2 regions of the Bacillus sp. JJ1127 genome follow, and region 1 is predicted to be linked to the other one. Evidence: predicted binding sites of a transcription regulator. Region 1 holds the regulator's gene; the other holds the start of a gene.
The links. The regulator NrdR, encoded in region 1, represses ribonucleotide reductase genes. The targets are predictions, from matches to a motif close to AACACNATATATNGTGTT.
Positions count from the first base shown of each region.

Region 2: V7183_RS23175 (anaerobic ribonucleoside triphosphate reductase) is a predicted target of NrdR. The motif match lies at 5,637-5,654, and genes of this name have one in related genera.

Region 1 is NZ_JBALQK010000159.1:6,475-14,632, forward strand. Features, by position in the region: gene polA (DNA polymerase I) at 1-623, shown strand, start outside; gene mutM (DNA-formamidopyrimidine glycosylase) at 636-1,466, shown strand; gene ytaF (sporulation membrane protein YtaF) at 1,547-2,179, shown strand; gene coaE (dephospho-CoA kinase) at 2,229-2,831, shown strand; gene V7183_RS16135 (glyceraldehyde-3-phosphate dehydrogenase) at 2,941-3,969, shown strand; gene speD (adenosylmethionine decarboxylase) at 4,357-4,740, shown strand; gene nrdR (transcriptional regulator NrdR) at 5,074-5,535, shown strand; gene V7183_RS16150 (replication initiation and membrane attachment family protein) at 5,729-7,135, shown strand; gene dnaI (primosomal protein DnaI) at 7,169-8,107, shown strand; gene V7183_RS16160 (DUF4177 domain-containing protein) at 8,135-8,158, opposite strand, start outside.
Region 2 is NZ_JBALQK010000299.1:139-8,042, forward strand. Features, by position in the region: gene V7183_RS23130 (redoxin domain-containing protein) at 163-738, shown strand; gene V7183_RS23135 (3'-5' exonuclease) at 857-1,804, shown strand; gene V7183_RS23140 (FbpB family small basic protein) at 1,962-2,105, shown strand; gene sspN (acid-soluble spore protein SspN) at 2,149-2,283, shown strand; gene tlp (small acid-soluble spore protein Tlp) at 2,391-2,615, shown strand; gene V7183_RS23155 (LysM peptidoglycan-binding domain-containing protein) at 2,631-3,923, opposite strand; gene V7183_RS23160 (acyl-CoA thioesterase) at 4,033-4,452, shown strand; gene V7183_RS23165 (HesB/YadR/YfhF family protein) at 4,479-4,769, opposite strand; gene plsY (glycerol-3-phosphate 1-O-acyltransferase PlsY) at 4,878-5,474, opposite strand; gene V7183_RS23175 (anaerobic ribonucleoside triphosphate reductase) at 5,698-7,554, shown strand; gene nrdG (anaerobic ribonucleoside-triphosphate reductase activating protein) at 7,551-7,904, shown strand, end outside.

The sequences.
Region 1 (8,158 bases):
GATTAGTAGAAGCGTTCCAGCATGATATGGATATTCATACGAAAACGGCAATGGACGTATTTGGCGTTGGAAAAGATGAAGTAACATCGAACATGAGACGTCAAGCGAAAGCAGTTAACTTCGGAATTGTATACGGCATTAGTGATTATGGACTTTCACAAAACTTAGGAATTACACGAAAAGCAGCAGGAGAATTTATTGAAAAGTATTTCGCTAGCTTCCCTGGCGTGAAAGAATATATGGATGAGATTGTACAAGAAGCAAAGCAAAAAGGGTACGTTTCTACATTATTAAATCGTCGCCGCTATATTCCAGAAATTACGAGCCGTAACTTTAATTTACGCAGTTTTGCAGAGCGTACTGCAATGAATACACCAATTCAAGGCAGTGCGGCAGATATTATTAAAAAAGCGATGATTATTATGGCAGATCGTTTAGAAGAAGAAGGATTACAAGCGCGTCTTCTTCTGCAAGTACACGATGAATTAATCTTTGAGGTGCCAAAAGAAGAAGTAGAAAAACTAGAGAAGCTTGTACCTGAAGTGATGGAACATGCGATTGAACTTGCAGTTCCGCTGAAAGTTGATTACTCTTACGGTCCAACTTGGTATGACGCAAAATAAGGAAGTGATGAAATGCCTGAATTACCAGAGGTTGAAAATGTTAGAAGGACGCTTGAAAATCTTGTAACAGGAAAAACAATTAAAGATGTAATTGTAACATATCCGAAATTAGTAAAACGACCAGATGATGCAGAACTCTTTAAGGAAATGTTGCGAGGTGAAACGATCGAACGAATTGAACGAAGAGGTAAGTTTTTACTTCTTTATGTAACAAAGTATGTGATTGTTTCACATTTACGTATGGAGGGAAAATATTTACTTCATAAAGGTGATGAGCCGGTAGATAAACATACGCATGTGCGTTTTCGGTTTACAGATGGTACGGAGTTACACTATAAAGATGTGAGAAAGTTTGGTACGATGCACCTCTTTAAAAAAGGTGAAGAATTTGAACAAATGCCGCTCGCTGATTTAGGACCAGAGCCGTTTGACGTTGAATTGACGCCAGGATATTTACAAGAAAGATTGCAAAAAACGAATCGTAAAATAAAAGTTGTATTGCTAGACCAACGTCTTTTAGTTGGGCTTGGTAATATATATGTAGATGAAGTATTGTTCCGTTCGGGGATTTACCCGGAACGAGAAGCTTCATCTTTAACGAAAGCTGAAATAGAAAAGATTTATGAGGCAACCGTTATAACATTAAGAGAAGCAGTTGAACGCGGTGGAAGTACCATTCGGACGTATATAAATTCACAAGGCCAAATCGGTTCGTTTCAAGAGCTGTTGAATGTGTATGGAAGAAAAGGTGAACCGTGCGTAACCTGTGGTACTGTAATTGAAAAAACAGTTGTTGGTGGGCGCGGCACACATTATTGTCCAACTTGTCAGCCTAGAAGCTAAGAAAGCGATTTTCCAATAACATCGGATAGGCATTTGTCATATACATACAGCAAAGCTGTGTATAGGGAAGGAGCTTACCGATGTACCTTTATTTTTCTCTTGTTTTATTAGCTTTCACATTAAGTTTAGATAGTTGTAGCGTAGGGCTTACTTATGGACTAAGAAGCGTGCGGATTCCGTTTAAATCAATCATAATCATTGGGGTATGTTCGGCAGCTGTGATGCTTGCTTCAATGGGAATTGGACATATGATTGCTAAAGTATTTTCACCTGTTATTGCGACGCGCATCGGTGGGCTTGTTCTCGTTGGTATTGGTGTGTGGGTATTATATCAATTTTTTAGAGGTGATAAAAAAGAGGAACCTCAGCAAGAAGAGAAAATTTGGAAATTAGAAATTGCTTCGCTTGGATTAGTCATTCAAATTTTAAGGAAACCAACTGTCGCTGATTTTGATAAATCGGGCACAATCTCTGGAGGAGAGGCTTTACTTCTTGGTATTGCTCTGTCGGTAGATTCGTTTGGAGCTGGAATAGGTGCATCTTTACTAGGATATGCACCTGTAATGATGGCAATATCAGTTGCGATTATGAGTTCTTTGTTCTTATTTATTGGAATGAAGCTTGGCACAGTTTTATCAAGTATGCGATGGTTACAAAAATTCACTTTCCTGCCTGGGATTTTACTCATTATTATTGGAATTTGGAAAATGTAGAAGGCGTGGAACATAAGTTTCACGCCTTTATTGTTGAGGAGGAAGAATGATGACAGTTGTAATTGGATTAACGGGAGGCATTGCAAGCGGAAAAAGTACGGTTTCACAAATGTTTCGTGAACTAAGCATTCCTGTGATTGATGCAGATATTATTGCAAGAGAAGTTGTAGAACAAGGGAAACCGGCATATAACAAAATTGTAGAGGTGTTTGGGAAAGAGATATTGCAAGCGGATGGGGAGCTTGATCGTCCGAAACTTGGAAGTATTGTATTTCATAATGAGGAAAAACGATTGCAGTTAAATGGAATTGTTCATCCAGCTGTTCGTAAAGAAATGAATGATCAAAAGGATATGTACATAAAGGAAGGGATGCAAGCGGTTGTGCTAGATATTCCGCTTTTATTTGAAAGTAAGCTAACGAATCTTGTTGATCAAATTTTAGTTGTAGCTGTTGCGCCCAGTACGCAGTTAGAACGTTTAATGAAACGAAATGGTTTTTCAGAAGAGGAAGCGAAGGCGCGTATTGATTCCCAAATGCCTTTAATAGAAAAGGTAACATTGGCTGATAAAATCATTCATAATGATGGCACAATTACTGAAACAAAAGCACAATTACAGCGCATTTTAAAGGAATGGAACATTATTAACTAAAAAATTGTGAAATTAATAAAAATGCTTAGTGACATATCTTCTTTTTGTGTTATACTATTATTGGGATTAGAGATAATTAGTATAACGCATTCAAGGGGGATAACATATTATGACTCGTGTGGCAATTAATGGATTTGGACGTATTGGTAGAATGGTATTTCGTCAAGCAATAAAAGAAAGCGCATTCGAAATTGTAGCAATCAATGCAAGCTATCCATCAGAAACATTAGCGCATTTAATCAAGTATGATACAATTCATGGCAAGTTTGACGGAACAGTAGAAGCATTTGAAGATCATTTATTAGTAGATGGGAAAATGATTCGCCTTCTAAACAACCGCGATCCAAAAGAATTGCCTTGGAAAGAATTAGATGTTGAAGTTGTAATTGAAGCAACTGGAAAATTTAATGCAAAAGAAAAAGCGATTCTTCATGTAGAAGCTGGGGCGAAAAAAGTTATTTTAACAGCACCTGGTAAAAATGAAGATGTAACAATTGTAGTTGGTGTAAATGACGATCAATTAGATATTACAAAACATACAGTTATTTCCAATGCATCTTGTACAACAAACTGTTTAGCGCCTGTTGTTAAGGTGTTAGATGAGCAGTTCGGAATTGAAAACGGTTTAATGACAACTGTTCACGCTTATACAAATGACCAAAAAAATATTGATAACCCACATAAAGATTTAAGAAGAGCACGTGCTTGTGGACAGTCTATTATTCCTACAACAACAGGTGCTGCGAAAGCACTAGCAAAAGTTCTTCCACATTTAAATGGAAAACTTCATGGTATGGCACTTCGTGTTCCAACACCAAACGTGTCTCTTGTTGATTTAGTAGTAGATGTGAAACGTGATGTAACAGTTGAAGAAATTAATGAAGCGTTTAAAACTGTTGCAAACGGTGCAATGAAAGGAATTGTAGAGTTCAGCGAAGAACCTTTAGTTTCTATTGACTTTAATACAAATACGCATTCAGCTATCATTGATGGTTTATCCACAATGGTAATGGGCGAACGCAAAGTGAAAGTACTTGCTTGGTATGATAACGAGTGGGGTTACTCTCGCCGTGTTGTTGATCTTGTAAAGTTGGTTGTTAGCGAATTAGCAAAACAAGACAACGTACAACATATTTAAGTGAAAAAGGGAGAGGGCAAGCGATTGCTTGCCTTCTTTTTATTTTTTTCTGAAAAGGAAAAAAATTACACGAATATAATTTTTTGAGTGATACATACTTAGAAACATTGTGATTACTGTATTTGCGAATCTTTTATTTTTTTTTGGGAAAAGTAAAGAAGAGAATATGACAAAAAATCGAAAAAACTGTTGTTGCAAAATGAAAATAAACAAAGTATACTAACACTCGTAAACTTAAGAGCTGAGGTACGTAGTCACTACTTAAAGGGTTAGGACCTCTCTGGACTAACTTTCCCCCGTGGTAGTGGAGCAAGCCAAATTGCAAATTAGTTTTCAATTCGAACAGTTAGAATTAAATTTACAAGGGGGAACTGTAGAATGGATACTATGGACACGATGGGTCGTCACGTAATCGCTGAACTTTGGGATTGCGATTTCGACAAGCTTAATGATATGCCGTTTATTGAACAATTATTTGTGGATGCAGCACTAAGAGCTGGTGCTGAAGTGCGTGAGGTTGCCTTCCATAAGTTTGCACCACAGGGTGTAAGTGGAGTGGTAATTATTTCAGAATCACACTTAACAATTCACAGTTTTCCAGAACACGGCTATGCGAGTATTGATGTTTATACTTGCGGGGATCGTATTGATCCAAATGTTGCTGCAGAATATATTGCAGAAGGTTTAAATGCGAAAACGCGAGAGAGCATCGAGCTTCCTCGAGGCACAGGTAGCTTCGAAATTAAGCATAGAGAAACAAAAGCTCTTTAAAAAAGAACATAATTGATTTAAAATGTAAAGAGGTGTATAATGCACCTCTTTTTTAGTTTATATAAAGTAAAACTTCCATCAGTTGTTTTTTCATTGATGGCTAGCCCGCACCAATCGGGCTTTTACGGGCAGTTTTTTATCTCCCGTGCAAGTTTTTTGTTTTCGCCGAATGTTGAGGTGGGAATATCATTACCCGTTAAAGAGGGAGAAAATGATCATAAGTATCGGCTTAAAGTGGTAAGCGCAGACAAATAGGTTATATAATATTGTATATATATTTACGTGTAGGTGAATGGAAGAGAGTACAGATTACTTTGTAAGGGAGTGAATGAGTTGCGTTGTCCATCCTGTTTTCATAATGGCACGAGAGTGTTGGATTCACGTCCAGTAGATGAGGGACGCTCTATTCGAAGAAGGAGAGAGTGTGAAAGTTGCTTACATCGATTTACGACATTTGAACGAGTGGAAGAACCACCTCTTATTGTTGTAAAAAAAGAAGGAACACGAGAAGAGTTTAATAAAGAAAAGATTCTACGTGGATTAATTAAAGCGTGCGAAAAAAGACCTGTATCCTTAAAACAATTAGAAGAAGTAACGCAAAATGTAGAGCGTGAACTTCGTAATTTAGGTATATCAGAAGTGAAAAGTGATATGATTGGTGAGATCGTGATGGAAGCTTTGCGAGATATCGATGATGTTGCTTATGTACGTTTTGCTTCCGTATACCGTCAATTTAAAGATTTAAATGTATTCATTGAAGAATTAAAAGATATACTGCAAAAAGAGAGAGAATAGAGCGCAGTTATAATCTGTAATCGCGCTTTTTCTTTTAATTACTTTACTTTGAAATGATAGAAGAATGTAACCTGCAAATAACGGGATAAGAGAGCTAGAAGCGCAAGCTAATAGCTCTTTTTCACTAAGAAATTATATAGGTAGAACGTGATAAAGCATGAGTTAGAATGGATAAAAGAAAGGAATTGCAAGGATGGAAAAACAGTCATGGATGGAGCTATTGCCAATTGATCGTTATAAAGTAAGTGCAAAGGGATTGCTGCATAGCTACGATCGGAAAGTATTAACGATGTTATACCAGCCGTTAGTAGGTAGCAGAGCTTTTAGCTTATACATGACGCTGTGGGGAGAGCTAGAACAAGATCGTGTGTTTGGAAAAGAGAATACGCATCACTCTCTTATGGTCACAATGCAAATGCAGCTTCCTGAAGTGTATGAGGAGCGAGTGAAATTAGAAGCAATTGGTCTTTTAAACGTATATATAAAAAAAGAAAAAGATATTAGAATGTTTATATATGAACTCCAGCCACCATTGTCTCCAAAACAATTTTTTGATGATATCGTCTTAAGTATCTTCTTATACAACAGGTTAAGCAGAACGAAATACAATCAGGTAAAGCAATATTTCTTAGAAGAAGCGTTTGATTTTACTGTATATGAAAATGTTACGCACTCTTTTAATGACGTATTTGATTCGTTTAACCCAGGACAATTTGAGCATGCGCAAGAAGAACTTCGAATTCCAAATACAACGGTCATGCCTGGCAATACAAAGGGGAATGCTCCAAAGCTTTGGAATGATTTCTTTGATTTTTCTTTATTTGTAGAAGGATTATCAACACTCGTCCCAAGAAAATCGATTACGGATCAAGTACGTGAATGTGTTGTCACACTGGCTTATGTGTATGGTGTTGATGTGTTATCGATGCAAAATATTGTCCTTGGCGCAATGACAGAAATGCAAACGATTGATATGGAACGGCTTCGGAAAGGGGCACGCGATTGGTATCAATTTGAAAATGGTCAAGCGCTTCCTGTATTAAGTGAACGAGTACAACCTCACGCTGCACGTACGATGAAAGAGAAAGAGCCCTCTACGCAAGAAGAGATGCTCATAAAACAGCTAGAAGAAATTTCACCGAAACAATTGTTAAAAGAGATTTCGGGCGGAGCAGAAGCGACAAAAGCGGATTTGCAAATTGTCGAAGAAGTAATGATGAATCAAAAGTTGACGCCAGGCGTTGTCAACGTACTTATTTATTATGTAATGTTGCGTTCTGATATGAAACTTGCTAAAACATATGTTGAGAAGATTGCAGGACACTGGGCAAGGAAGAAGGTGGGCACAGTGTCAGAAGCGATGGCTTTAGCAAAAGAAGAGAATCGCCAATATCAAGAATGGGCTGAAACGAAGAAAAAAGGCCGTGCATTGAAGAAACCAGTACGGAAAGAAATGGTGCCGGATTGGCTTAAGGAAGAAGCGAAAGAAGAATCCAAAGAACAATCGCAAGATCGTGCAAGTTCAAAAGAAAATCCAAGCAAGCTAGAAGAAGAACGAAAGAGACTAGAAGAAGTACTAAAAAAATATAAGCGTGATTAGTAGAAGAGAATGAACGCTCTTTGAGGTGAAAAAATGGAGCATATTCAAAATTCATTTACAAAGTTGATGAAAAACGAAAATTTTAAAAATAGATATGAAGTGTTAAAAGCAGAAGTTATGGCACATCCGCGTGTGAAAGAGTTTATTGAAGAACATAAAGGTGAAGTAACAACTTCTATGATAGAACGAAGTCTAGTGAAATTGTATGAATATATTGGGCAAAGCGTTGGATGCGCAGATTGTCCGAACTTAGAATCATGTAAAAATATGATTCAAGGATACGAGCCAAAATTGATTATTCAAGGTAAGATGATTGATATTCAGTATGATCGTTGTGTGAGAAAAGTAGCTTATGATGAGAGAAAGAAATATGAAAAGTTAGTGCAAAGTGTCTATATGCCAAGTGATATTTTGAAGGCTTCTATGGGGAATTTAGACCCATCGGATTTAGATGCGCGTATTGATGCGATTGGTGCAGCAAATGAATTTTTAAGTGCGTATGAACCAGGGAAAAAAGTACAGGGTTTATATCTCTACGGTAAATTTGGTGTAGGAAAAACGTATCTCTTAGGAGCGATCGCGAATGAATTGGCCTTAAAAAAGGTAAGTTCAATGATTGTATACTTACCAGAATTTTTACGGGAAATTAAAAGTTCACTGCAAAATAACACGATAGGTGAAAAGATTGATGCGGTGAAGCGTGTACAAGTCTTAATGTTAGATGATATTGGGGCGGAAGCAATGTCCAGCTTTGTACGTGATGATGTCCTCGGTGCCATCTTACAATTTCGTATGTTGGAAAACTTACCGACGTTCTTTACATCAAACTTTGATTTTAAAGAGTTAGAACATCATCTAACATATACGCAGCGCGGAGAAGCAGAAGAAATGAAAGCGGCCCGTATTATGGAACGCATTAAATATTTGGCGAAACCAGTTGCGATTGGCGGGAAGAATCGTCGTCATATGTAAAGAGCAAGCGCTATGCTTGCTCTTTTTTTATAGTGTTGCTTTTTTTTCAAA
Region 2 (7,904 bases), on a different contig from region 1:
TTATATGATAAAAAGGCGAAAAATTCAAAATTATGTGAAATATTCTTTCTGTTTTCCAGGGGAATATTTCCAAGCTTGTCCGTATAAGCTAAAATAAAGTATAAATACTATCGTTATTTTTTAGTGATATATAAAATGAGATAAACGATAAGGGTGATGTACATGTGGCGAAAGCTTACCATTGTTATCGTATTGCTTTGCTTAGCGGGTTATGCAGTCTACGAACAGAGCGGAAAAAATAAAAAACAACTAAGCGAAGAACCAGTAAAAAGTGAAGCGGCGATGAAAGAAGTTATTGCAAAAAATGGAATTGAAGTGGGAAAGATTGCACCGGATTTTGAGTTATCAAAATTAGATGGTACAACAGTAAAGTTATCGGATTTGAAGGGTAAGAAAGTTATCTTAAATTTCTGGGCAACATGGTGCGGCCCTTGTCAGCAGGAAATGCCGGACATGGAGGCTTTTTATAAAACACATAAAGATGATGTCGAGATTCTTGCTGTAAATTATACGGTCTCAGAACGAGCGAATGGAGAAGAAAAGGTAAAGCAGTTCGCGAAAGAGAAAGGACTCACTTTCCCTGTTTTACTTGATAAGGATATAAGTGCTACAACGACATATAAAGTGATCACTATTCCAACTTCTTATTTTGTAGATACAAAAGGTGTAATTCAAGATAAATTTATCGGACCGATGACACAAAAAGAGATGGAGAAACGAATTGAAAAATTAAAATAATAGTCAGGAGACAGGATTGGTAAAAGACCATTTCTGTCTTTTCTTTTTCATCAAACAGTTTGTTCATGATATGATAAAAGAAATTTGAAAGATAATAATAATTTGAGGAGAGTATGTTGTGGGACATTTAACTTTGCCAGTGGACTATGTTGTTATTGACTTTGAAACGACAGGATTTAATCCGTATAGTGATCGGATTATTCAAGTAGCAGCGGTTCGATACCGTAATCATGAACTAGCAGATCAATTTGTTTCTTTCGTAAATCCAGAACGGCCTATACCTAGCCGTATTACAAGTTTAACAGGGATTACAAATTATCGTGTTTCAGATGCACCAACAATTCAGGAAGTTTTGCCTTTGTTTTTAGCATTTTTAGGAAAAGACACAATCGTTGCGCATAATGCTTCTTTTGATATGCGCTTTTTAAAGAGTAATACGAATATGCTTAGGTTATCGGAGCCTAAAAATAAAGTCGTTGATACGGTATTTTTAGCGAAAAAGTATATGAAGCATGCCCCGAATCATAAACTTGAGACTTTAAAAAGAATGCTCGGCATTCGTTTGAGTTCGCATAATGCACTGGATGATTGTATAACGTGCGCAGCGGTTTATCAAAAATGTGCAGCTATACAGGAAGAAGGACAAAAGAAAACGAAAAAAGAAGCGGTTGAAGAAGAAATAGTATGCACATTAATAAAAGAAATGTTTGTGAAGCACAATCGCGATATAGAATGGATTCGTAGTGTGAGTGTCGGAAGTTATTTAGATATTAAAGCTTTTTATCCGATTGTAAGGTTGAAGGTAAAAGGACGGAAAAAATATGTGCTAACGGAAAAAACGGAACAAGAAGTGTTAGAAATATGTACGAGTTTAAAATGCGAGCCAGCTTTAAAAAGTGAATTAGGTATAACGAGAATAATGATTGAAAGCTTAGATGACTTTACGAAGTTAGAAGGCTATATTTTGGAGGAATACGATTCAGTGTTGCGAGCTCTGCACGAGTATAAAGAAAATCAAGTGAATGCAGAGGAAGAGATTAAGAAGTATTTGAGTATAATGAAATAAAAAAATCCATTTGCAGTCTAGAGAAACTGCGAATGGATTTTTTGTGTACAATAAACTGTTCTTTATTAAAATATGAAGTTTTCTCATAAGTCTGATTAAAGAGTTTTTTATTTGTTCATACTAATAATAAGAAAGAGAAGGAGAAAGGATGAACAACATGAGAAGAAATCGTCGAAAAACATTCGAGGAACTTGTGAAGGAAAATAAGCGGCAACTACTAAGCGATCGTGATGCAATTGAACGGATTGAAGAACGAATTGAAAAACGTTATGAGATGAGGCTTTTTAAGCAAGCTGAATAATTCTTATCACTAGTATGATACTAGTGATAAGGAGGCGATAACGATGGGTAATCCAAAAAAGAATCCAAAAGACTTTGCACCGAACCAAATTGGAACGCAATCAAAAAAAGCTGGTGGAAATAAAGGCAAACAAATGCAAGATCAGACTGGAAAACAACCGATTGTTGATAACGGTTAAAGAAAAGGAGAATGTTTTCATTCTCCTTTTCTTTATGTGTGTACATAATCTAATTTGTTTTTGGAAAACTAACATGGTATGTATATCTCAATTAGGAGGGAAATAGCATGGCAGAGCAATATAAAGCGAATCCAGATGACAGAAGTGACAATGTAGAAAAGTTACAAGAGATGGTACAAAATACGATTGATAATTTTAATGAGGCAAAAGAAACTGCAGAGGTTTCAAATGAACAAGATCGCGCTGCAATTGAAGCAAAAAACCAACGCCGTTTAGAAAGTATTGATTCATTGAAAAGTGAAATAAAAGATGAATCTGAATATAATGGGTAAAAAGGCTGACAATCGTCAGCCTTTTTTTGTAACTGAGAAATTTTCAGTAAGTAAACGCCAATTTTGCGGGAAAGGAAGACCAATTTTCCAATAGCTAATACCGCGTATGCCTTGCTCTTTAATTAAATTAAATTTACTTTGGACTGACCGTGCATCTTCAAACCATACTTCATGCTGCACACCATTTTCATTAAAGTAATTAAAGTGTGGTGCTTGAGCAGTGAAATCATAGCGAATTGGAACGTTATATTTACGAGCAAGGGCAACAGCTGAGACCGAACTAACAGCTTTTGCAGGAGGGTTCCCTGCTTTAAACGGAAGTGTCCAGTCGAAACCATATAAGTTTTGACCCATCATAATTTTGTGCGGTGGCATTTGAGATTTTGCATATTGGATTACCTGTTTTACAGGGCCAATAGGAGAAACTGCCATTGGCGGTCCGCCTTGCCATCCCCAGTCATAAGTCATAATCACGACAAAGTCGACAATTTCTCCTTGTGCTTTATAATCATGCGCTTCAAAAAATTTGCCTTTTTGTTTTGAACTTGTTTTTGGGACAAGTGTCGTACTTAACGTATATCCTTCAGGTAATCTTGCTTTTACACTTCGTAAAAAGCGGTTGTATGCTTCACGGTCTTCTGGAGCGACATTTTCGAAGTCGAAATGAATATCACGCATACCGTATTTCTCAGCTGTTTGTAGAATGTTAGTAATAAACTTATTTTGAATGGTAGTGCTTCTTAAAAGAACAGATGCTAATGCAGTGCTGAAGTTCCCATTTTCGATATTCGTAATAACGAGCATCGGGATTGTTTGTCCTCGCCTAGCGAGCTCAGCAATTCTAGCGGTTTCGGTTGGCTCTTTTAAAGTTCCATCTCTTTGTGCTTCAAAGCTGAAATAAGCCAAATATGTTAAATAAGGATTAATAGCCCGCGTAGCATTTACTAAGCTTTCTTTAATAGGTACCGTGGAAGGTTGCAAGTAGGCGATAGATTCTATCGCTCGTTTTGAGCCTTGTGGTACATATAATTGTTGCCCAACATGGAGAACGGATTTTAATGATAGATTATTAACTTTTGCTAAGCTGGCGAGAGGAACGTTATATGTTTGAGCAATTCGATAAAGACTGTCGCCTGGCTGTACGTAATAATTATTTCCTTTCGTATTTACAATGAGTGCCTGACCAACAACGAGTGTTTCAGCGGGATTCAGTCCATTATCTTTTACAATTTCTTCAGGTGTAGTGCCATATTTTGTTGCTAAACTATATACGCTATCACCACTACGAACGGTTACAATTTGAATCATATACTTGCTCCTTTCAGTAAAAAGATCCACCGTTTCTATTTTATTTTTGATTTCCCTGTATTATGATTAAATGTATGCAAGGAAACAGAAGTGTGAAGGAGATAGTGATATGTTTGTAGCAGAACATGAAATTGAAATCCGCTATGCGGAAACGGATCAAATGGGTGTTGTTTATCATTCAAATTATTTAGTATGGCTTGAACTAGGGCGTACGAAATTGATACAAGAATTAGGATTTTCATATATTGAGATGGAGCAGGAAGGAATTATTTCTCCCGTATTAGATTTGCAAATTTCATATCGAAAAGCAATGCGTTATGGAGAAAAAGCAATTGTGAAAACGTGGATTGATTCAGTTAGTCCCCTTCGTGTTATATATGGATATGAAATTTATAATGGTGATGGAGACCTTTGTATTACAGCTACAACAACAAATATTTGTGCGAAAAAAGAGGGTTTTCGTCCTGTATCCTTTAAGAAACTATATCCTGAGTGGTATGCAAAATATGAGGAAATTAAGAAAAAATAAAAAAGCGTGGCGAAAGCCACGTTTTTTTATTTTTCATAATTAAATTGTGGGAAGTCATCACCATCATTAAAAGTAACGGATAGGTCGTGTCCATCAAAGAACCATTCATCATCACCTTCAACGAAGAAAGTGATGCCTTCTTCCTGAATTTGAACAGCTGGATGTGCAGGGTCATCTTTACGGATTCCTAAAGAAAGACCTTTTTGTACAGTACTGCAACCACCATATTGTACGAAAAAGCGAAGCATATCGCCAGATTGTAAGTTTAATTCATCTTTATACCAATTTACTGCTTCTTTTGTTACGGAAAGATTCATGTATAGTTCCTCCAAATTATGTTGCTTTTTCTTTAGTATAAAAAATAACGCAAAAAGACGCTATTAATATGCTTTGCGTTTTCTTTTTGCGTTATGTGGGCTACAATCTTACTTTTGTTTCTTTGTAAAATTTGCTTTCGGTTCAGTTTTATTTATAATTCGTCCAATATTTGCACGGTGTCTATAAATAACCATACCAGCTACTAAACACATCGCAACAATGAAGATCTTATCCCCGTTAATAATCGATGCGATAACAGCGAAAATAGCTGTTACCATAGAAGAAAGTGACACGTATCTTGTTGTAAATAGAAGGGTGAAAAAGACAACGGCTAATACTAAAAAAACAACTGGTGCATAGCATAAAAGTACTCCAGCAGTAGTTGCAACTGCTTTTCCACCACGGAATTTTGCAAAGATTGGATATATATGTCCAAGAATTGCAGCTAATCCAAACCAAAGAGGATGGATATGTAAGCCGAAAATTAGCGGCAGACCTGTTGCTAACGTTCCTTTTAAAATGTCGGAAATTGTAACGATAAAACCAGCTTTTTTCCCTAGTGTACGAAAAGTATTCGTTCCTCCTAAATTACCGCTACCATGCTCGCGAATGTCGATTCCATAACCAATTTTCCCAACAACAAGTGCAGATGGAATCGAGCCGAGTAGATAGGCAACGACCAATAAAAGATATGTAATAAGCATAAGTTCAGTCTCCTTTATTCAAATGTGTTGATAAAGGGTAAAAAGAGTTTTTCCCGTATATTGTACCATACATTTGTAAAGAGCACATTTTTTTTGTAAATGAAAATTCAATGTTTCTTAAAAAAACTTTCACAGGAATGTTACATTTTTCACAGAACCAGTAGGGCTATATGTTGTATCATTTCGTTAGAGAAGTGACAAGATATAGTTGGAGGGTTAAGTAATGCTGAAACAAAGTATACATGGAGAAGAACTTGTAAAGATTTTTGAAACGATTGTCCACAGTAATGAACAAGACTTAATGCAAGAAAATGCAAATGTTGATGGACGATCTCCAATGGGAATGATGGGAACATTTGCATCGGAGAGTGCGAAATATTATGCGGTGGAATATTTACTTTCCGAACAAGTAAAAAAAGCAATAGATCAAAATATAGTATACCCACATGATTTAGATTTTTATGCGACAGGTACGACAACATGTTCTCAAATTCCTTTAGCGCAAATGCTTGAAAAGGGATTTCATACAGGGCATGGACATATGAGGCAACCACAAGATATTAAAAGTGCGTTGGCGCTTGCTTCAATTATTTTTCAAGCAAATCAAAATATGCAGCACGGTGGTCAATCATTTGCATTATTTGATATTGATTTAGCACCATATGTAAGAAAAACATTTGAAAGAAATAAAAAACGATTAGCAAACTATCCATTAACAAAAGAACAAGTAGAAGAATTTGCATGGAAGGAAACAGAAAACGATACGTATCAAGCTTGTGAAGCTTTTATTCATAATTCAAATAGTATGCATAGCCGAGGTGGTGGTCAAGTTCCGTTTATTTCGATTAACTACGGAACGGACACATCAAAAGAAGGCAGATTGTTAGTTAAACAATTATTACGAGCAACGCAAGCAGGGTTAGGAAAAGGCGAAACACCGATTTTCCCTATTCAAATTTTCAAATTGAAAAAAGGTGTGAATTTTGAAGAAAATGATCCGAACTATGATTTGTTTGAATTGGCACTAGAAACGACAGCTGAACGATTGTTCCCGAATTTTTCATTTTTAGATGCACCGTTTAATGCAGTCCATTATGATGGTCGCCCTGAAAGTGAAGTGTGTTATATGGGATGCAGAACTCGTGTTATGTCTAATATTCATGGAGAAGAAACGGCAATTGGAAGAGGGAATTTATCGTTTACTTCCATCAATCTAGTGAAACTAGCATTCATGAGCGGTTCAAAAGAGGCGTTCTTTGAGATGTTAAATGATTATGTAGATCTTGGTATTTGCCAATTGCTAGAAAGATTTGCGTATCAATGTACAAAAAAAGCAAGAGATTTTCGGTTTTTATATTCACAAGGAGTATGGCGAGGCGGAGAGAAACTGCAGACTGAAGATTCTGTTGCAGAAATTTTAAAACAAGGAACATTAAGCATTGGTTTTATTGGTCTTGCAGAATGTTTAGTTGTTTTAACAGGGAAACATCATGGAGAAGATAAAGAATCATGGAATCTTGGATATGAGATTGTTACCTTTATGAGACAGAAAATGGATGCAGCAATGGAAGAACATCAGTTGAATTTCTCTTTAATTGCAACGCCTGCAGAAGGACTATCAGGTAAGTTTGTTAAAAAAGATCGAGAAGAATTTGGAATGATTAGCGGTGTAACAAATCATAATTATTATACAAATTCATTTCATATTCCGGTGTATTATAACATTCAAGCGATAGATAAAATACGTTTAGAAGGGCCATTTCATGCACTTTGTAATGGTGGGCATATTACGTATATTGAATTAGATGGAGCAGCAGTTCATAATCAAAAAGCCTTAAAACAAATCGTGCAGGCAATGGCGCAATATGGAGTAGGATATGGGTCAATTAATCACCCTGTCGATCGTTGTAAGTGCTGTGGTTATCATGGTGTCATTCGTAATGAATGTCCAAGTTGTGCAAATGAGGACGAGCATGAGATAGAAAGAATTCGTCGCATTACTGGATACCTTGTAGGAGATATGTCCAAATGGAATAGTGCAAAACGTAGTGAAGAAGCGGATCGGGTGAAACATAAATGAAAGTTATGAACATTATTCATGATAGTGTAGTAGATGGGGAAGGATTGCGGACAGTCGTGTTTTTTGCGGGCTGTCCGCATCGTTGTATAGGCTGCCATAATCCAAAGTCGTGGAATATTTGTAATGGAACAGAAATGACTGTGGAAGAAATTGTAAAAGAGATTACCGAAAATCCGCTCACTGATGTAACATTTTCAGGTGGAGATCCATTCTTTCAAGCTGCGGAAGTGAAAAAGGTAGCAAAAGCTGTGAAGGACTTGAAAAAAAACTTATGGATTTACACTGGTTATACGTTAGAAGAGATACAGAGTTCCCGAAATAATGATATGATAGAGTTGTTACACTATGGG